DNA from 2 places in the Clostridium sp. CM036 genome. Region 2 is predicted to be linked to the other one. Evidence: riboswitches for the same ligand, from Rfam matches in the RefSeq annotation. Region 2 holds a riboswitch; the other holds the start of a gene.
What was found. Region 2 has a riboswitch for lysine ahead of ACWJKE_RS16185 (ACT domain-containing protein). Riboswitches for the same ligand answer to the same signal wherever they lie in the genome.
Positions count from the first base shown of each region.

Region 1: another riboswitch for lysine. It lies ahead of kal (3-aminobutyryl-CoA ammonia lyase); the one in region 2 lies ahead of ACWJKE_RS16185 (ACT domain-containing protein).

Region 1 covers NZ_CM143652.1:2,341,539-2,352,188, reverse strand. Annotated here, with positions in the region: gene ACWJKE_RS11070 (efflux RND transporter permease subunit) at 1-1,893, shown strand, start outside; gene ACWJKE_RS11065 (methyl-accepting chemotaxis protein) at 1,936-4,263, shown strand; gene ACWJKE_RS11060 (hypothetical protein) at 4,611-5,705, shown strand; gene ACWJKE_RS11055 (cysteine-rich small domain-containing protein) at 5,744-6,001, shown strand; lysine riboswitch at 6,107-6,287, shown strand; gene kal (3-aminobutyryl-CoA ammonia lyase) at 6,489-6,869, shown strand; gene kce (3-keto-5-aminohexanoate cleavage enzyme) at 7,028-7,852, shown strand; gene atoD (acetate CoA-transferase subunit alpha) at 7,901-8,554, shown strand; gene ACWJKE_RS11035 (3-oxoacid CoA-transferase subunit B) at 8,556-9,221, shown strand; gene kdd (L-erythro-3,5-diaminohexanoate dehydrogenase) at 9,234-10,271, shown strand; gene kamA (lysine 2,3-aminomutase) at 10,414-10,650, shown strand, end outside.
Region 2 covers NZ_CM143652.1:3,413,554-3,424,203, forward strand. Annotated here, with positions in the region: gene ACWJKE_RS16170 (aspartate kinase) at 1-542, shown strand, start outside; gene ACWJKE_RS16175 (flavodoxin family protein) at 1,117-1,641, shown strand; gene ACWJKE_RS16180 (glycoside hydrolase) at 1,944-4,241, shown strand; lysine riboswitch at 4,535-4,706, shown strand; gene ACWJKE_RS16185 (ACT domain-containing protein) at 4,874-5,611, shown strand; gene rfbG (CDP-glucose 4,6-dehydratase) at 5,830-6,903, opposite strand; gene ACWJKE_RS16195 (NAD-dependent epimerase/dehydratase family protein) at 6,916-7,881, opposite strand; gene ACWJKE_RS16200 (glycosyl transferase) at 7,913-10,042, opposite strand; gene ACWJKE_RS16205 (sugar phosphate nucleotidyltransferase) at 10,039-10,650, opposite strand, start outside.

The sequences.
Region 1 (10,650 bases), 1.1 Mb from region 2:
GAAGGCAAGGATGTTTTAAAAATAAAAGAAAAGGTTTCAAAGGTTAAAGGTGTAGAAAAAATTATTTGGGTAGATGATATTTTAGATACTACTATACCTAAGGAGATTTTGCCAGATGAAATTAAAAGCTCTTTTTATAGTGGCAATTCTACTATGTTAATAATTAAATTTAAAGAATCAGCATCTTCAGAAGCCACACAAAATGGTATAACCAATATAAGGAAGGTAACAAATAAACAATGTTATTTAAGTGGTATATCGGCAATTGTAAAGGATACTAAAGATTTATCGGATAAAGAAACACCATTTTATGTAATGATTGCAGTAATACTATCAGTCGTAGTTTTATCTTTAACAATGCAATCAGTTATAATTCCATTTATTTTCTTGTTAGGGATAGGGTATGCCATATTATATAATATGGGAACAAATATATTCTTAGGGCAAATTTCTTATGTAACAAAGGCATTAGCAGCAGTACTTCAACTTGGTGTAACTATGGATTATTCAATATTTTTACTTCATAGATACGATGAGGAAAGAGAACTTATGCCAAATGATCGTATAGGGGCAATGGGTGATGCTATAGCAAATACCATGGTCGCTATATCCGGAAGCTCACTCACAACTATAGCAGGTTTCTTAGCATTATGTACCATGCAACTTGCATTAGGTAAGGATATCGGGCTAGTAATGGCAAAGGGCGTTTTGCTTGGGGTTATAACTACGGTAACAGTATTGCCTGCATTAATTTTAGTGTTTGATAAACCTATTCATAGATTTAGTCACAAAACCATATTACCTGAATTTGATAAAACATCAAAACTGGCTACCAAACACTATAAAGTAATAACTATAGTATTTTTACTTGCATTTATACCAGCTATTTACGGAAATAACCACACTAAGGTTTATTATAACTTAGATGAATCGCTACCAAAGAATTTGGATTCTATTGTGGCAACAAATAAACTAAAGAAAGATTACAATATGACTTCGACACACTTTATTGTAATAAATGATAAGCTTGAAACTGATAAAGTTAAGGAAATGGTAAAGAAAATAGAAAAGGTAGATGGAATTGACAAGGTACTTGCTTCAGATAAGTACTTAGGACCACTTATTCCAGAAAGCTTTATCCCAGAAGATATTAAAGCCATTGTTCAAAAGGGCGGATATAAACTAATAATGGCAAATTCTAAATATAAGGCAGCTACAAAAGAAGAAAATGATCAGATAGATGAAGTAATTAAAGTTACAAAACAATATGACCCGAAATCAATGGTTTCAGGAGAAGGACCTCTTACTAAAGATTTGACAGAAATAGCGGATGTTGACTTTAAACATGTTAGCATAGCATCTATTGGCGCAATATTCGCTATAATACTTATAGTGTTTGCATCTGTATCTTTGCCAGTAATTCTGGTCTTAGCTATACAGCTCGCAATATTCATAAATATGGCAATTTCATGTTATATGGGAAATGTGATTCCATTTGTAGCATCTATAGTTATTGGAACTATACAGTTGGGGGCTACAGTTGACTATGCAATATTACTGACAACAAGATTTAGAGAAGAAATGAGAAATGGATACGAGAAAAACAAGGCTATGGAAATCGCAGTTAAGGGCTCTGCTAAATCTATTGTAACCAGTGCATTAACCTTTTTCGCAGCTACTGCAGGGGTAGCGATCATTTCTGACATGGAAATGATAAGTTCACTATGCACAATGATGGCAAGGGGAGCAGTAATAAGTATGGGAATTATCCTTTTTGTTCTTCCATCTATACTATTAGTAAGTGAAAAATTAATAATAATTACGAGTAGAAATTTTAAATCTAAAACACAAGCAAGTAGTGAACTAAAATCAGAATCACAATCAGAAAATTAAGAAGAACTTTTGAAAGCAAAACTATAGGGGAGATGTATTAACGTGAAAAATAAATGTATGTCAAAAAGATTATTAAGTATCGTGTTAATAGGTGCATTAGTTATTCCAAATATGACTTATGCTACTGAGTTAATTCAAAAGGATGAGACTGTTTATGTTACGTTAAATCAGCAAGGGGAGGTTAAAGAAAAAATAGTAAGTGATTGGCTTCACTCTAACGAGAAAAATATTGAAATTCATGATAAATCTATATTAAAGGATATAAAAAATGTAAAGGGTGAAGAAAAACCAAATGGTATTGGTGAGAGTTTAAATTGGAAGATAAGTGGTAATGATGTCTATTATAGAGGTACTACTGATAAAAAACTTCCTATTGATGTAAATGTTAAATACTTGCTTGATGGAAAAGAAATTAAACCAGAGGATTTGGCAGGTAAAAGTGGAGAAGTGAAAATAAAAATTGATTATAAGAATAATGAAAGCCGTATGGTTAATATTAAAGGGAAAAACAGAAAAATATATACTCCATTTAGCACTGTAACTGTACTAGATTTGCCAATAGATAATTTTAGAAATGTTAAGATTAGCGGTGGGAAAATGATTAATGATGGGAATAATCAAATAGTCACTTTCATTTCTCTTCCAGGTATGAAGGAAAGCTTGGATTTAGAAAAGACTACTTTAGACTTAAAAGAGAATTTAGAAATTACTGCACAGGTAGAAAACTTTGAAATGGGTCCTATAATGATAACAGGGACGCCAGAACTTCCTGATATGGAAGAGTTTAAAAGTGCCTCATCTTTAGGGGATTTAACTAAAGGCATTAATAACATACAAGATGCTAGTACCAAGCTAGCTGAGGGAACAGGCAAATTAGACCTTGGTCAAAAGGCTTTAGCTGATAATATGACATTATTTAATGGTGGAGTAACTAAGCTAGGCGTTGGGGTTTCAGGATTTAATACTGGTATGATAAAGATTGGCGACGGTACAAGTGCAGCACAAAGTGGTGCTCAGAAGGTGGCAGGTGGATTAAAAGCATTTGAGGCAGGAACTAGAAAACTCGGTAGTGGAGCACAGCAGTTTGGATCAGGTACAGTAGAATTTGCTGCAAATTCAAAAGCATTTGCAGATGGAGCAGGTAAGGTAGCATATGGAACAGATAAATTAGTTGCAGGTTCTAAAGGGCTATCAGATGGAGCTAATAAGTTAGCTGAAGGGACTAATACAGTGTCGGCTAAAATGGAATCACTAAGTGAGGGACTAGATACAATGGTGAATTCTACAGGGGATCTACAGCAAGGTCAAAAAAAAGTAACAGATGGTGCAGAGCAAAGCTTAGAAGGTATAGATAAACTAAAAAAAGGTAAAGAGTCAGAGATAAAAGCTACTGATTCTTTAATATCAGGAATTGAAAAATTACAGGGACTTATTGGGTTCCTTGGGGAAATTCCTGGTACAGGTGAAATAGCAGGAAATTTAAATGGTGGATTAGAAAATGAAAAAGGGGGCCTTGTAGCTTTAAAGGATGGCGGCAATGAATTGTTACAAGGATTAAATGAACTTGAAGAAGGCATAGAAAAAATCAAAACTGGTTCACAGCAGGTAGATACAGGTATGGGCCAGCTTCAAGAAGGACAAAAAAATGCAGTGTCAGGGTCAAAAGAATTAGCTAAGGCCACAAAACAAATATCAGATAAAACTGGTGAATTAGCTAATGGAGCAGGAGGACTTGCGCAAGGCACAGAACAATTAGGAACAGCTGCAGGAAAGCTTAAAACTGGTAGTCGGGGACTCATAGGTGGAGCAAATAAGTTAAATAATGCAGCTGAAGACTTAAGCGCAGGAACAAAAGTTATGGGAGAAAACACTAATAAATTAGTGGTAGGATCTCAAAGCGTGGCAGATGGTTTAACAAAATTAAATAATGATGGGATAAAACCATTAACACAAGGATCAAGTAAACTAAATTCAGCGGTGGGTGAACTTTCTGTAGGGTCAGGAAAATTAAAAGAAGGTGCCAATAAATTAGCAAATGGAAATAAAGAATTAGATAAAAATATGAAAAAATTTGATAAAGAGGGTATTCAAAAGATAAGTGGCGAAATTGACAGCAAAATGGGAGATGTGCGAGATATTATTGATGTGAAAGATGAACTTGTAAAAATATCTAATAATTATGGTACATTTTCAGGTGTAGGTGATAAGATGGATGGTAAAGTTAAATTTGTTATGAAAACTGATGGGATAAAAGTAAAGACTGTGGCAACTAAAGAAGATAAAAAAGTTGTAGAGATAAAAGAAGAAAAGAAGGGCTTTTTAACATGGGTAAAGAACATATTTAGCAGTAATGATCAAATGAAAAAATAATAAATCTAAAAATGAAGGTAGATACCGATTTAAATCGGAATGTAGAATTTATGGAAAGTATCTATAACAAATGCGAAAATAATTTCAAAAGTAATAAAGGGCGTTAGTTTAAATTTAAACTAATGCCCTTTATTACTTTTGAACGGATAAACCAATGTTAATATTTACAAAAAATTCATAATTAAAAGATAAAATAAACATTGTATATTTTTAAATTGTAAACATATAAATAACAGTGTAAAACACAAAAGAATCCAGTTGATACACTAATATAAGTGGAGTATAATAATCTAAGTTTCAATGATTTAAAATAATAATTATTATGAATTTAAATGAGGAGCAAAATTATGACTGGCCATAAAAAAATAACGAAAAAAAAATTAAAGTTACTCATTGTAGCGATGTGTTTATCGCTAAGCATATTGACACTGAGGGCTTATTTAAATAAAATCAATAGAAATTCGAGTAAAAATATAGAGACTATATCTAGTAAAGATGCTGAAATTAAAAGTAAGGATCAAAATGCAAAGCTAACAAAGATAGCATTCGAGAAGAATAATAATGTTTATCTTTATGATGAGATAAATGAACAGATTAAATCTTTAGGGGATAATTCAAATTCAAAAGATCTATTACAACTTTCTCCAGATAAAACAAAAATAGTATTTAGATCTTTTAATGAAGAAAAAGAAATAAATCCCCCACATATAATTGTTTATGATATTAAAACTGAAAAATCAACAGAGATTGATATAAATAATAAAGACGTTCAACAAATTATTGAACTCAAGTGGATAGATAATGAAAACATTTTGATTACGGGTCATATTAATCCGTCAGCTTCAGGTTATGCAATATATAACATAAAAAACAAATTGGAGTTAATATCATGCGTTGGTACCATAAGAGATATTATTATAAATAAAAAAAGCATCCTTTATAGCGTTACACCTCATATATTTCCAAAACCTAGGGCCAATTTATATATTAATGGTAATAAAATTTTTGAAAGTATAGAGGATAAAGAAGAAATATATGATGGAGTGATATCTAAAGATGGTAAAATGCTTGCCTTTAGAAGTTGGCTTTCAGATTCAAAGAATTCGAATGGTGAAGTAAGTGCTTATATTAATGTAGCTAAAATTAATAATGATGGAAAATCAATAAGTGATTTAAAGAAGACAAGCATAAATAGTGACATAACTGGAGATTTAAAATTTGATGATAAAAATAATATAAATATTATAGGGGACAAATTTATATATAAATTAGAAGCAGGCAATATTATTAAGGAAAAAAATAATTTGCCAAAGCAAGCAGAACTTTCTGCTGCGCAACTTAAAAAATTTAAACAAATTTTGAACAAGCAATTCCCCGAAGAATCTATTTTAGAGCAAACAATATTAGAAGATATAGATATATATAATGTGGTAACTTTTTAGAATTCGGAACTAACCTAGAAATTAAAGGAGGGTTAAAAATGAATAATAACTATAAATTTTTTAAAAATAAAGATTGCGAATATTTCCCATGCCATCAAGTTAAAAATGATGAAAAATTTAATTGTCTATTTTGCTATTGTCCACTATATTTTCTAGAGGAGTGTGGTGGAAATGGGAAATTCGTAAGTGGTGTTAAAGATTGCTCAATTTGCATGATTCCACATTCTGAAAATGGATATGAGTATATAGTAAGCAAGATAGTGGAAGTAAACAAAGCAAAAAGAAATAATAACTAAGAAAAAGTATTTTTTACTAAAAAAGTATAATTTTAAAAAAACATTGCATTTGAAACGTTTACGTATTATAATTAAGTAAGAGTTAAAAATAAAATTTAATAGTTTCACATAAATAGAGGTGCAGATAAAGAGGTAATTTTTGAATGATAAGGATATGAACATCCAATGTCAAAAATGAAGTATTTGTTTGCCGAAAGAATATTTTGGTTCTTCAATTTATTCTTGGGGATAGAAAGTAGTATTTCTATCACTGCCATAAGAGTTCTTATGGAGAGCTATTTATGTAATGAAAAGATGTTTTTTCATTGCATTAATAGACCTAGTACTTTGGTTAATTAAGGCGCTGAAAAATCAGTGCCTTTTTTTATTTCAAAATAAATTAACATAAGGCATTTTCTAAAAGATACACAACACAGATTTGTTGTTTTTTACAAAATTCCTAAAAATTACAAAATGAATAACTACAATAAACGAGGAGGAAAATAAAATGAAGTCTTTAATAAGGTTAAGAATGAGTGCACATGATGCACATTACGGTGGAAATTTAGTAGATGGAGCAAGAATGCTTCAATTATTTGGGGATGTAGCTACAGAACTTTTAATTATGAACGATGGTGATGAAGGATTATTCAAAGCATACGATGCTGTAGAATTTTTAGCACCAGTTTATGCAGGTGACTATATAGAAGCTGTTGGAGAAATAGTGAAGGTAGGGAATTCATCAAGAAAAATGATTTTCGAAGCAAGAAAAGTTATAGTACCAAGACCAGATATAAATGATTCAGCTTGTGATGTATTAGAAGAACCAATAATAGTTTGTAAGGCAAGCGGAACTTGCGTAGTTCTAAAAGAAAACCAAAGAAAATAATATGCAAGAGAATTAATGTAAACTTTTTCACCTAGTGGTTAATATTTTAGTTGCTAAATAAGTTTGTGCAAAATTATCATAATATACATAACTTATCATAAATATTATGGTAGATAGTAATTATTTTTGCACCACGAAGCACTATAAGGAGGTAGCACATGGAAAAATTAATAATTACTGCAGCTATATCTGGAGCGGAAGTTACAAAAGAACATAATCCAAATGTACCCTATACTGTTGAGGAAGTGGCAATAGAAGCGGAAAAAGCTTATAAAGCAGGAGCTAGCATCATTCATTTACACGTAAGGAAAGATGATGGAACACCTACTCAAGACAGGGAAAGATTTAGAGCTTGTATTGAAGCTATTAAAGAAAGATGTCCGGATGCAATTGTTCAACCATCAACAGGCGGAGCTGTCGGAATGAGTAATGCAGAAAGATTACAACCAGTTGATTTAGGACCAGAAATGGCAACCTTAGATGCAGGTACTTGTAATTTTGGTGGAGATGATGTATTCGTAAATACTGAAAACACTATTAAAGAATTTGGTAAAAAGATGATTGAAATGGGTGTAAAACCAGAAATTGAAGTTTTTGATAAGGGCATGGTAGACATGGCAATAAGACTTCAAAAGAAAGGTTTTATAAAAACACCAATGCATTTTAACTTTGTTATGGGTGTAAATGGTGGGATAACTGCTTCGCCAAGAGATTTAGTATTTATGGCAGGAAGCGTGCCAGAGGGAAGTACTTACACTGTATCAGGTATTGGTAGATTTGAATTTCAAATGGCAGCTGTGACTATTGTAATGGGTGGTCATGTAAGAGTTGGATTTGAAGATAATGTGTATATTGAAAAAGGTATACCAGCTAAATCAAATGCAGAATTAGTAGAAAAAGTAGTTAGACTTGCGAAAGAACTTAACAGAGAAATTGCCACTCCACAAGAAGCAAGAGAGATATTGGGTTTAAACAAAATATAAAACTGATAATTGTTATATCTTCAAGATAAATAAGAGGAGGTAAAATAAATGAATAAGGTTGTATCTTTAGAACAAGTTAGGCCATTACTCAAAGATGGAATGTCAATAATGATAGGTGGATTTTTAGCCTGTGGAACACCTGAAAAGATGATAGATCTATTAATAGAAACAAATGTAAAAAACTTAACTATAATAGCAAATGATACAAGCTATGTAGATAGGGGCATAGGAAGACTTGTAGTAAACGGTCAAGTTAAAAAAGTTGTGGCTTCTCATATAGGAACAAATGCTGAAACGGGAAGACTTATGACAGAAGGAAAAATGGAAGTAGAACTTGTGCCACAAGGAACACTAATTGAAAGAATAAGAGCAGCGGGAGCTGGGCTTGGTGGAGTGCTTACCCCTACAGGAGTTGGTACTATGATAGAAGAAGGAAAACAAAAACTTACAATAGAAGGAAAAGAATATCTATTAGAGCTTCCAATTAAAGCAGATTTAGCACTTGTTTATGCAAGCGTCGTAGATGAAATTGGAAATGCAGTTTATTATGGAACAACAAAAAACTTTAATCCAATTATAGCTACTGCTGCAGAAACTGTAATAGTAGAAGCTGAAAAAATTGTTAAAATTGGAGATTTAGATCCAAATAATATTGTGACTCCATGTGTATTGGTTGATTATATTATAGGGGAGGCTAACTAATATGATTACAGATAGCAAGATTGCAAAACAAATTATTGCAAAAAGAATTGGTAAAGAATTAAAAGATGGACAACTTGTTAATTTGGGCATAGGGCTTCCAACATTAGTTACGAATTATATTCCAGAAGGCGTCCATGTTACTCTCCAATCAGAAAATGGAATGGTTGGAATGGGAGCTTCTCCAGCAAAAGGAGAAGAAAACAAGGATGTAACTAATGCAGGTGGTCAATTTACTACAATACTTCCTGGCGGAGCATACTTTGATACCGCAATGTCTTTCACTTTAATAAGAGGAGGACACGTTGATATGACTGTTCTTGGAGCATTGGAAGTAGATCAGGAAGGAAACTTAGCTAATTGGATTGTGCCAGGCAAAATGGTTCCTGGTATGGGTGGAGCAATGGATTTAGTAGTAGGAGCCAAAAAGGTTATTATTGCAATGCAACATACAGCTAAAGGGACTCCTAAAATATTAAAAAAATGTACGCTGCCATTAACAGCAAAGGCACAAGTTAACCTTATAGTTACAGAACTTGGAGTAATGGAATTTACTGAAAAGGGACTTGTACTTACTGAAATTCATAAAGATACAACAGTTGAAGAAGTTAAATCACTTACTGAAGCTGAATTAATAATATCAGAAAATCTAAAAATAATGGATGTATAGGAGGAAGTTATTATGAACAAAGGATGTAAATACGGAACTCACAGGTCACTTGAACCAAAAGGTGCATTGCCACAACCAGCAACTAAAATATCAAATGATATGAATATATTTGATAATGAAATTTTAATTGATGTTCAGGCTTTAAACATAGACTCAGCTAGCTTTACTCAAATAGAGGAAGAAGCAGGACATGACATTGAAAAAATAAAATCTAAAATCATGGAAATTGTAGCTGAAAAAGGAAAAATGCAAAATCCTGTAACAGGTTCAGGTGGAATGCTTATTGGAACAGTTGAAAAAATAGGCGAAGCTTTAAAAGGAACAACAGATCTTAAAGTGGGAGACAAAATCTCTACATTAGTTTCACTATCATTAACTCCTTTAAAAATAGAAAAAATTGTTGATATCAAACCAGATATCGATAGAGTTGAAATAAAAGGAAAAGCTATTTTATTTGAAAGTGGATTATATGCAAAACTTCCAAAAGACATGAATGAAAATCTAGCATTAGCAGCATTAGACGTTGCAGGAGCGCCAGCTCAAGTTGCTAAACTTGTTAAACCAGGTCAATCAGTTCTTTTACTAGGCGCAGCAGGAAAATCAGGAATGATTTGCTCTTATGAAGCAGTTAAAAGAGTAGGACCAACAGGAAACGTTATAGGCATTGTAAGAAATGAAGAAGAGAAAGCGAGATTAAAAAGATTAGGTCTAAAAATGCAAATAGTTATTGGAGATGCTAGAAACGCTATTGATGTAATGAACACTACTCTAGAGCACAACAATGGATGTGAAGTAGATGTAGCAATAAATATGGTTAATGTTCCAAATACTGAAATGTCATCAATTTTACCAGTAAAAGATGACGGAATAGTATACTTCTTCTCAATGGCTACAAGCTTTACAAAAGCAGCTCTTGGAGCTGAAGGTGTAGGTAAAGACGTTACTATGATCGTAGGAAACGGATACACTAAAGGACATGCTGAAATAACCCTTGAAGAGTTAAGAGAAAATGAAACATTAAGAAAAGTATTTGAAGAATTATACGTTTAATGACATTTCAGCTTCGAAGAAGATGATTTAATTGTGATTTAGAGAATACAATATAAAGTTATATTGTATTCTCTCTAAACCATATTGATATATCAACTACATATTATAAAATTAAAAATTATTATACGATGGAGGTACTAATATGAAAGTTAATAGAAGATTTGAATTATTTAAAGATGTAACTGATGAGCAATGGAATGATTGGAAATGGCAGGTTAAAAATAGAATTGAAAATGTGGATCAACTAAAAAAATATATACCATTAACGCAGGAGGAAGAAGAAGGAGCTAGGAAATGCGTTCAAACATTAAGAATGGCTATAACTCCTTATTACTTAGCATTAATAGACCCTAATGATCCAAACGATCCAATAAGAAAA
Region 2 (10,650 bases):
AATATAGCATACCTATATATGTAGGGCTCAGTAATAGTGATATTAAAGGAACTGTAATTAAGGAGGTAAAAAATATGAATATGGAAAGTAAACCAGTAACAGGAATAGCAACTAGTGATGAGGATGTTGCAGTAACACTTCAGCGCATACCTAAAGATGTGAATATATTGTCTACTATATTTGAAGCTATAGGAAGTAAAAGAATTAATATAGATATGATAAGTCAAACATCACCTATAGATGGAAAGGTAAGTGTATCATTTACTATACCTAAAGAAGGCTTAAAGGATAGTTTAGAAATTATAGATAACTTAATAGCAGATAATAAAGTTATAGTTGATGAAGAGATAACTAAATTTTCAGTGGTGGGGCTTGGCATGAAGACAACCTCTGGAGTAGCAGCTAGAATGTTTAGGGTTTTTAACAAAAACAATATTGAAATTAAAATGATTACTACATCAGAAATAAGAATTACTTGTGCTATTAAAATTGGAGACAAATTAAAGGCTATAAAGGTTGTTGCAGAGGAATTTAATCTGTAAATATAACATGTTCCACAGTGACTTGCAACAGGAGTTCGAAACGTGAAATTTCATTAAGAAATTCTAAACTTTTCTGAAAATGTAATTCGCTAACGTTCACATTCGGCGTCATGCCTCAAGTTCTCTAGACTGCCTTCCTGGCAGTCTTACGAGAATTACATTTTCACAAAAGAAGAATTCCTAAATGAAATTTCAGTGCTTTTTCGCTTCTTGTTGCAGGTCGCTGCGGAGAAATTCATAATTGCTAATCAAATACTATTTTAATGTTTTTCCCACCATAAGATTATGTAAGTATAATATGTATCATTTTTTACTTTTTAACATTTTTAAAAAGTGATTATTTTTCTAAAGATAAAACTCATTATAGACGATAGTTAACTATCGTCTATAATTTACTTAAAGGTTATTTCTCAGTAGTAAGAAAATATATCTTATTTCTATAATTTTGAGTAGGAGGGGAAACATGAATATAGTAGCCATATATGGAACAGAACATAAAGGCAGTACCTATAACATTGTGCAACTTTTATTGAGAAAGTTACTTGGAGAGAAAGATGAACTAATATAGTTTTATTTGCCAAAAGACATGTCCCATTTTTGCCAAGGCTGTGCACTTTGTTTTAGTAAAGGCGAAAGTTTTTGTCCTCATGAAGATAAAATAACTCCGATAAAAACTGCAATGGAAAATGCAAATTTAATTATTTTGGAAAGTCCTGTTTATGTATTGCATGTAAGTGGTCAAATGAAAGCATTTCTTGACCATTTCGGCTTTCAATTCATGATACATCGTCCCAATAAAACAATGTTTTCAAAAACAGCTGTCGTTGTAAGTACTGCAGCAGGTAGCGGAATGAAATCAACGATAAAAGATATGACTATGAGCTTAACTCATTGGGGTGTAGGAAAGATATTTACTTACGGTAAAGCAGTTGGTGCTTCTGACTGGCAAGGTGTCAGCGATAATAAAAAAAAGCAAATTGAAAAAGATGTTGATAAATTGTCTGTTAAAATATCAAATAAATCTAAACATATTATCCCTGGTTTTAAAGTAAAGGCTCTTTTCTATATCATGCGTTTCATACAGAAAAAACGCATTTAATCAAACTGATAAAACATATTGGGAAGAGAAGGGTTGGCTTGAGAAAGTACGACCTTGGTAATAATTTTTAAGAGAAGCCATTTTGGGATTCTCTTAAAAATCGTCATATTTTATGAATATTATCTAATTGAAAAGATTATTTATTCTTTTTTTAGAACCCCAAGTCTTACTCACTGTCCATATAGATATTAATGCATCTAGAATAACAGCTACATATACTGATTTATTCCCCATTATAATGCCTCCTTACCTGGTACTTAATGGTATTTAATGGTATAATATTTCAATTGGAGGTGGGCAATATGAAAAAAATCATGTCAATATTTATGAGTTCTATTTTAATTGTAGGAGTACTCGGTAGCTGTACCAGCACGGCTAATGCTACTACTGAAGGAATAGTCAAAAAATCTAATTTCAAATTCACTGTAAATCCTGAAACCTTTCAGTTATCTATTGAAAAAAATGGTGTAAAGGAAAATGCTTCAGATGGGTTACCAAAAAGAAAAGTATCAAATTTAAAAAGGTCAAATAATAGTGTATCATGGAAATATCCTAATGAAAATGTAAATGTGGAAATTAAAAAGGAAAATACATACTTAAATGTAAAAATAAAATCTAATGTGAAAAATAATTCGGAATTTCAATGGCCTAATGTTAGTGCTGAAAGCTATGTCATTCCTCTTTCAGAAGGCAAATATATACCAAGCAACGATAAATATTGGAAAAAATATTTAAGCAATAATAGTTATTTACCATTAGAATCATTTTCTATGCAATTTTTTGCTTTGAATAAGCAAAAATATTCTATTTTATACGTAATAGAAAATGTGTTCAATAATGAAATAACTTTTAATTCGAAAGATAAAATTAAATTTTCATTTAATCATGAGTTTCCTAAAATCAATAGAAATAAAGAATATTCATTTAGAATATATGTAACAGAAAAAGACCCTGTTAATATTGCAAAAACATATAAGAATTATATTGTTGAAAAAGGAAAATTCACCACTTTAAAAAGTAAAGAAAAAACAAATAAAAACATTGCTAAACTTTATGGTGCACCCCATATGTATTTTTGGGATAAATCTGTAATCTCAAAAGAAAATGTGAAATGGGGTGCATTTAGAAATAATACATCAAACGAAACTATTAGTTGGGTAAAAGAATTATTAAAAACAAAAATAGATGGTGGAAAAGAAATGCTAGATGTTTTTGAGCAAGTAAAAACTCAAGATTATGTTGACGATTATCAAAAGAAAACAATAGTGAGTGCATTAAATCAGGTATTATTATTAAAAGATTTTTACAATCTTAAAGTGTTTAAGAATCTTGATAAAGAAACTGAAAAATTAGTAAAGAAAGGCGTTAATAATTTAAATCAATTAGAACTTATAGATTTAAATAAAAAGTTACTAAAATCTCAAATGCCAAATGATTTTGATCCAATAGAGAATTGGGCAAATTCCAATACTGTAGATTTATTAAAAGATATAAATGCCGCTGGTATAAAAAATGCGTGGATAGGCGTCGATGATTGGATACAAGGTTCTATAAATCCTAAATTAGTTGAAAAAGCCAATAATATGGGCTATTTAATAGGTACCTATGATTCTTATCACTCTATTCATAAGCCTGGAGAAGAAAAATGGGTTACGGCTGCTTTTAAAGATAAATCTTTATATGAAAATGCTACTGTTACAAATAGAAAGGGTGAAAAATTAGAAGGTTTTAAGGGGGTAGGAAGAAAACTTAATCCTACTCTGTCCATGCCAGCAGTGAAAGAAAGAGTAGAAAGTATTTTAAATACAGGCGTAAAATATAATTCTTGGTTTATTGACTGCGATGCTTTTGGAGAGGTTTTTGATGATTACTCACCGAAGCACATAACAACACAACAAGAAGATATGAATGCAAGACTTAAAAGAATGGCATTTATAAGAGATAATAAAAATATGGTTATAGGTTCTGAAGGTGGTAATGATTTTGCAAGCCAAACTATAGCTTTTGCTCATGGTATTGAAACACCCTCATTTTCTTGGCTGGATCCTGATATGAATAAAAACAAAGATAGTAAATATTATTTTGGAACATATTACTCTCCAAATGGCGGAGTTCCTAATCGTTTTTCGAAGCAAGTTCCTCTAAAAGATTTATATAAACATATATTTATTGATCAAACTTACTCTCTTCCTCTTTTTAAATTAGTTTACAACGACTCAGTTATAACTACTTATCACTGGGACTGGTCAACGCTTAAAATAAAGGATGAAGTAGGAAATAGAATGTTAAACGAAATTCTATATAATACTCCACCGTTATACCATATAGATAAATATGAATGGAATAATTATAAAGATTTAATAGCATCACACAATAAAATTTGGGCTCCATTTCACAAAAAAGCTGTAACTAAGGAAATGACGGATTTTAAAATACTTTCACCAGACAAACTTGTACAAATGAGTAAATTTGGCAAGGACTTAAAAGTAGTTGCAAATTTCTCTAACAAAGATTTTAAATATAATACTGATGTTGTAAAAGCTAAATCTTTAATAATATATGATGGTAAAAATAAGATACCATATATGCCTAAGAAATAGTTTTAACGACATTTCAGAAGGAAAGTCTCCCACTTCTATAAGTGGGAGTTACCTACTATAAGTAGGAGTTACTTGCCCTAATAAATAGAAAACTTCAGTGGTGGGATAACAATTGAGAATTCTTATCTACTCCAGAGGTCTACAAAGGGGTAAATCTCCTTCTGAAGTCGTCAATTCATCTTCTTCAAAGCTGTTCAGCTCCGCAGGAGATGATTTAACAAAAACATCTATAATTAATGATTGTACTTATAAATATACTGTGATAATATAAAAACTAATTAAAAAAATAAACTACCTAGGGTAGAGGTGCTGTATCTAAGAGTACTTGTTCGGAGCTTACAGGCTAAGATGAATAAGAAAAGGAGCTATGGCCGAAGAAAATGTATTTGGTGAAATTGTTTTCTGAGATTACATATAATATGTGTAAAATTGTCACTGATTTTTCAGTGGTGAGCTACAAGGTACACGAAGTTTGTATAAAAACATGTATTTTATGCAGCAAAGGTGTTCCTTTGCTGTATTTATTTTTTTTGGAACAATATATAAGAGTTCTAAATCTCACAAAAGGTGATAAATAGCACCGAAGGTGATAAACAGCACCAAAGGTGATAATTAATAGGAGTGATTTGATTATGGCAGTAGTTGTTCAAAAATATGGAGGTTCATCTGTAGGAACTACAGAGAAAATTAAAGGGATTGCACAAAGTATAGTAAAGAGGAAAAATGAAGATACAGATTTAGTTATAGTAGTATCTGCTATGGGGGACACTACAGATGATTTATTATCTCTATCAAAAGGCATAGGAGAAAAACCGGATAAGAGAGAACTGGATGCTTTATTATCAACAGGTGAAATAATTTCAAGCGCGCTTTTAGCTATGGCAATTAAGGAGGTAAAAAATATGAATATGGAAAATAAGCCAGTAACAGGAATAGCAACTAGTGATGAGGATGTTGCAGTAACACTTCAGCGTATACCTAAAGATGTGAATATATTGTCTACTATATTTGAAGCTATAGGAAGTAAAAGAATCAATATAGATATGATAAGTCAAACATCACCTATAGATGGAAAGGTAAGTGTATCATTTACTATACCTAAAGAAGGCTTAAAGGATAGTTTAGAAATTATAGATAACTTAATAGCAGATAATAAAGTTATAGTTGATGAAGAGATAACTAAATTTTCAGTGGTGGGGCTTGGCATGAAGACAACCTCTGGAGTAGCAGCTAGAATGTTTAGGGTTTTTAACAAAAACAATATTGAAATTAAAATGATTACTACATCAGAAATAAGAATTACTTGTGCTATTAAAACTGGAGATAAATTAAAGGCTATAAAGGTTGTTGCAGAGGAATTTAATCTATAAATATAACATGTTAGACGATAGTTAAGTATTAAACATAATTTACCTAAAGGCTCTTTAAAGTACGACCCTGATAATAATTTTTAAGAGAAGCCATTTTGGACTTCTCTTAAAAATTGTAATATTTTATAAATATTATCTGATTGGAAAGATTATTTATTCTTTTTTTAGAACCCTAAGTTTCACTCCATATTGATATTAATGCACCTAGAATGAGAGCTCTATCTACAATAATCATTAATTTGAGATTCGCATATATCAATCACCTTTTCATCCTTATATTTCCTATACCACTCTACAGTCTTTTCTATTGTCTCATCTATGCCCCACCTAGGCTTAAAATTTAAACAGAATCTAGCCTTGCTAATGTCAAGACTTAGTAAGCTCGCTTCATGGAATGAATCTCCCTTAAGGATTAAAGATTTCCAGCTTCCATTGCCCCACTCTTTGACAAGTCTTCTGACAACCTCCTGAACCGTAATGACATTTTGAGCTTCAGGTCCGAAGTTCCAAGCTCCAGAAAACTCCACATCTTTTTTTAATATTTTTGTTCCTAAAAGTAAATATCCGTATAATGGTTCAAGGACATGCTGCCAGGGTCTTACAGCACCTGGATTCCTAAGCAAAATCTCTTCATCATTTTCTAGTGCCCTGATGCAGTCTGGTATAATTCTATCGATGGCCCAATCTCCACCTCCAATTACATTACCTGCCCGTGCTGTTACAATTATTTTTTCATGATTTTTATACTCAGCTGTATTAAAAAAAGAATTTCTATATGAGGAAACCAAAAGTTCAACGCAACCCTTACTAGAACTGTACGGATCATAACCACCCATGGGATCTATTTCCCTGTAGCTGTACATCCATTCATTATTTTCGTAACATTTATCACTAGTGATAATAACTAAAGCTTTTGTTTCTTTACTGGCCCTCACCGCTTCCAATACATTTACAGTGCCCATAAAATTCACCTCATAGGTCTCTTTAGGGTTTTCATAGGAGTACCTAACGAGTGGTTGTGCTGCAAGATGAAAAACTATCTCTGGTTCATAGGTCATAAAAACTTCATTAAGATGTTTGCTATCTCTTATATCTCCTCTTATATCAACAATATCATTGCTAATTTCAGATAAAACGAAATTGCTTTTGACACTGACGGGATCTAGTGCATAACCAATAACATTTGCTCCTAATTTTTTTAACCAAATAGCTAGCCATGATCCTTTAAAACCTGTATGACCAGTTATTAAAACATTTTTATTTTTATAATTATTTTCAAGGTCTTTTAACATTTTTTTCACATCCTATGGTAAATGCTTAATCCACATATCTTTATTTTCTTCATACCACCTTATTGTTTTAACAATTCCATCCTCAAGGCTTATTCTAGGGCTCCAGCCTAATTCAGTATGGATCTTACTTATATCCGCACCAGGTGACCACATTTCATTTTTTCTGTATTTTATTGTCCCATATAAGGGGACCCTATCTGTTTTAATATTTTTAAATATAAGATCTATATAGTATTTTAAAGGGAAAAGACTTCCATTTGCTATATTGAAAATATTGCTCTTTAAATTGCTTTTAGCAGACATAACCAATCCGTCAATTATGTTTTCAATGTAGCAGTAATCACGTAATTGTTCACCAGATGTTAGTCTTACCTCCTTATCTTCCAGTATTGACAGTATTATATGACAAAAAATCTTATGCCTCTCTTCTCCCTCCCCAAAAATACCAAAGGGCCTTAAGGTTATAATATCTATATTATTTTCTCTGGCAATCTGATGAGCGATTATAGTTGCACTAGCTTTAGAACTTCCATAGATGCTCACAGGTTCTGGATACATATCTTCCTTCATAAGATCTTTCCTATCTCCATATTCAGCACAGCTACCCATATTAATGAATTTTTTGCAGTCGGTGTCCTTCAATGAATTTAAAATATTAATCATTCCTAAAATATTAATGTTTGCAGCTTTAATATATTCTTTTTGTGCTGAGTTTACGCCATAAGCTGCTAAATGAAATACTATTTCAGGGCATATATCCTTGATGCAAATTTCAATTTTTTTACTGTCAGTTATATCAATCTCATAGATTGATATATTTTTTAACTGCTCTTCCAGTCTCCAGGTTTGGCTGCTCTGTCTTCCTATAATAGATACCTCTGCGCCTTCATTCAATAACCTCTTAACTAGGTGAGAGCCTATAAATCCAAATCCACCAGTTACCAATATCCTCTTACCGGTAAGACTAACCTCTTCCATATACTATACCTCCAAGTTGAAAGGTTTACATTTACGATTGAAATCTATACAGGTTCTTAGCGTTAGTGACCTCTTCTTTACTAAATAATTCTTTAAGATCCACAAGGCCTGATGACTTTAATATTTCCATTGATTTGCATAAAGCATCTAAATATGGAATATATATATAATCAATTATTTCTTTGCTAAAAATCAAAGGATCTAGCTTCCATAAGTCAAAGACAGATTCATCAAATATTTTCATACTGCCAAAGTGATAAACCATAAGTTCTCGATCATCAATTAAAACAGTATTATTATCCTTGTAAACTTTGTAATCATTGTTAATAATTAGATTCCATGGAGCTGCATCTATACCTAGGTCATCTAATATTTTTATGCTATAAAATAAATTTGGAACCTTATCTAGATATTTCTGATCTCCCCATCTCTCCATTATGATATCAGGTTTATCTGAGCACCACTCTATACATTTTTTCTTCCACCAATTTAAAATAGCTAGACTACTTTTCCTGTTTCTAAAACCTAAAAAGCCTGCCTGAAAATGTCCATGTACCTTTTCAAATTCCGGACAATCCCTCTGAGGACAAATTAGTGTATCATAATCCTTCCATTGCTTGAAGATCGCCATCGGATCAGAAAAAAAGAATATATCTGCATCACAATAAATAACTGAATCTATAGCATATTTCTCTAAAATATAAAGGACCAATGGTGCTTTAAGCGACCAACAATATTCCTGCATATTTCTGGTTTCTTTAACATGAAGTAATTCCATATCCTCTACTTCGCTAACATTAATAATAATCGTATTTTCAAGCTTCAGATTACTTAATACAGAAAAAGAAATTTCATCCATGCAGCAGATGAATAAATTAAAATTATCGATTTTATCCTTCAGCGAAGAATAAAGTGACATACTTTGCAATAAATATGCCTTACTAGTTATAGTACAAAAGCTATAAAAATCGTTATAGCGGGCCATGGCTAACGTCAGATCTGAGTATTTAAATAATGTCTGGGCTTCTTTAGAATCAGATTTATTAAATAAACCCTCTACTTTTTCATTAAGATTGTTTCTTATAACATTGATTGTATTCCTTAGACTTTCAATATATGGGATATAAATATTGGACTTAATTGCAGAACTTATTTCTAAATAATTAAAAGTCCATAAGTCATAGTCATTTTCGTTAAATATTGAAAGACATGCAAAGTGATATGCTATTAATTTATCACCTTCAATAAAGACTTCATTATCCTTTGAGGTAATATTGAAATTATTATTATAAATTGTATTCCATGGTGCAGCATCTATTCCAAGATTTCTTGAAATTTTTACATTTGAAAACATTTCTGTGATTTTATCAAGATATTTCTGATCTCCCCATCGTCCCGTTTCAGAGTCAGGTTCCCCATAACACCATTCAATGCATTTTTGATTCCACCAATTAAGGCAATTCAATCCTTGTATATCCTTTTTAAAACCTATGAATCCTGCTTGAAATTTTCCATATATTTTGTGAACCCATTCAAGATCCCTTTGGGGACATAAAAACACTGAAGCTTCACCCCATTCATCAAATACTATCTGTGGATCTGAGAAGAAAAATATATCACTGTCACAGTATATTATTGAGTTTACGCTGTAATTCATAAGCACGTAGCGAATAACAGCTGCTTTCAATGTCCAGCAATATTCATTTGTTTTTCTCGTGTTTTTTACAGCGAGCAGTTGCTGGTCTTCTACTGTATTCAAATGAATAAGAGAAGCATTTTTGAGATTCATCTTTGAAAGGGATGAATAGATAATATCATCAATACAGCAAATCCATAGATGAAAATTTTCACTATTCCTCTCAAGTGAATAGTAAAAAGTTAAGGTCTTTATTAAATAATCCTTGCTAACTATTGTACAAAAGGAACATCTTTGTTTATATTCTTCTATATCTGATTCTCTATAGTCTTCAATATCTTCTTCTTTATTTTCTTCTTCATTTTCTTCTTTATATTTTTTACTATCTTTGTTTTTGCTTTTTTCATCCTTTTTATTATCTTTTTTTATATCATGATTTTCATTTTCATGTTTATTAAACCGAGATTTACCCTTAGAAAAAAATGCATAAATTGCGTCCATATCGTCCTTATTTATTTTACTCACTTCCATGTCTCATTTGCATAAATTAGATCTTTATTAGTATCAATTGCTGTCCAATAACCTTTGAAACTATAAACCGCCAATTCTCTACTTTCTACAAGGTTTCTCAATGGACCCTGTTCAAAAATGCATTTATCGTCATCTTCTATATAATTAAAAACTTTTTTATTCATTACAAAAAAACCTCCGTTTATTATGCCATCCAATTTTGATTTTTCGTCAAAGGTTGTTGCAATACCATCCTTTTCAGTTAAAATTCCATATTGGCTCTTTCTTTCTATTCCGGTAACTGTTACCGCTTGTCCGTTTTCCTTATGGAACTTTAGTAGATTATTTATATTAATATCAGATAATCCATCACCATAGGTCAACATAAAGGTATCTTCATTAATGAATTTTTCAATTTTTTTAATTCTTCCACCAGTCATTGTATCAGTTCCTGTATCAACAAAAGTCACTTTCCAGTTGGCAGGCTTATTTAAAAAAGAAACAGTATTACTGCCGAGTTCTTTGGTGAAATCAGAGTTTTTCCACTCATAATTCCAAAAATATTCTTTTATTTTATCACCACCAAAACCTAATGGAAGAATAAAGTCATTAAAGCCATAGCT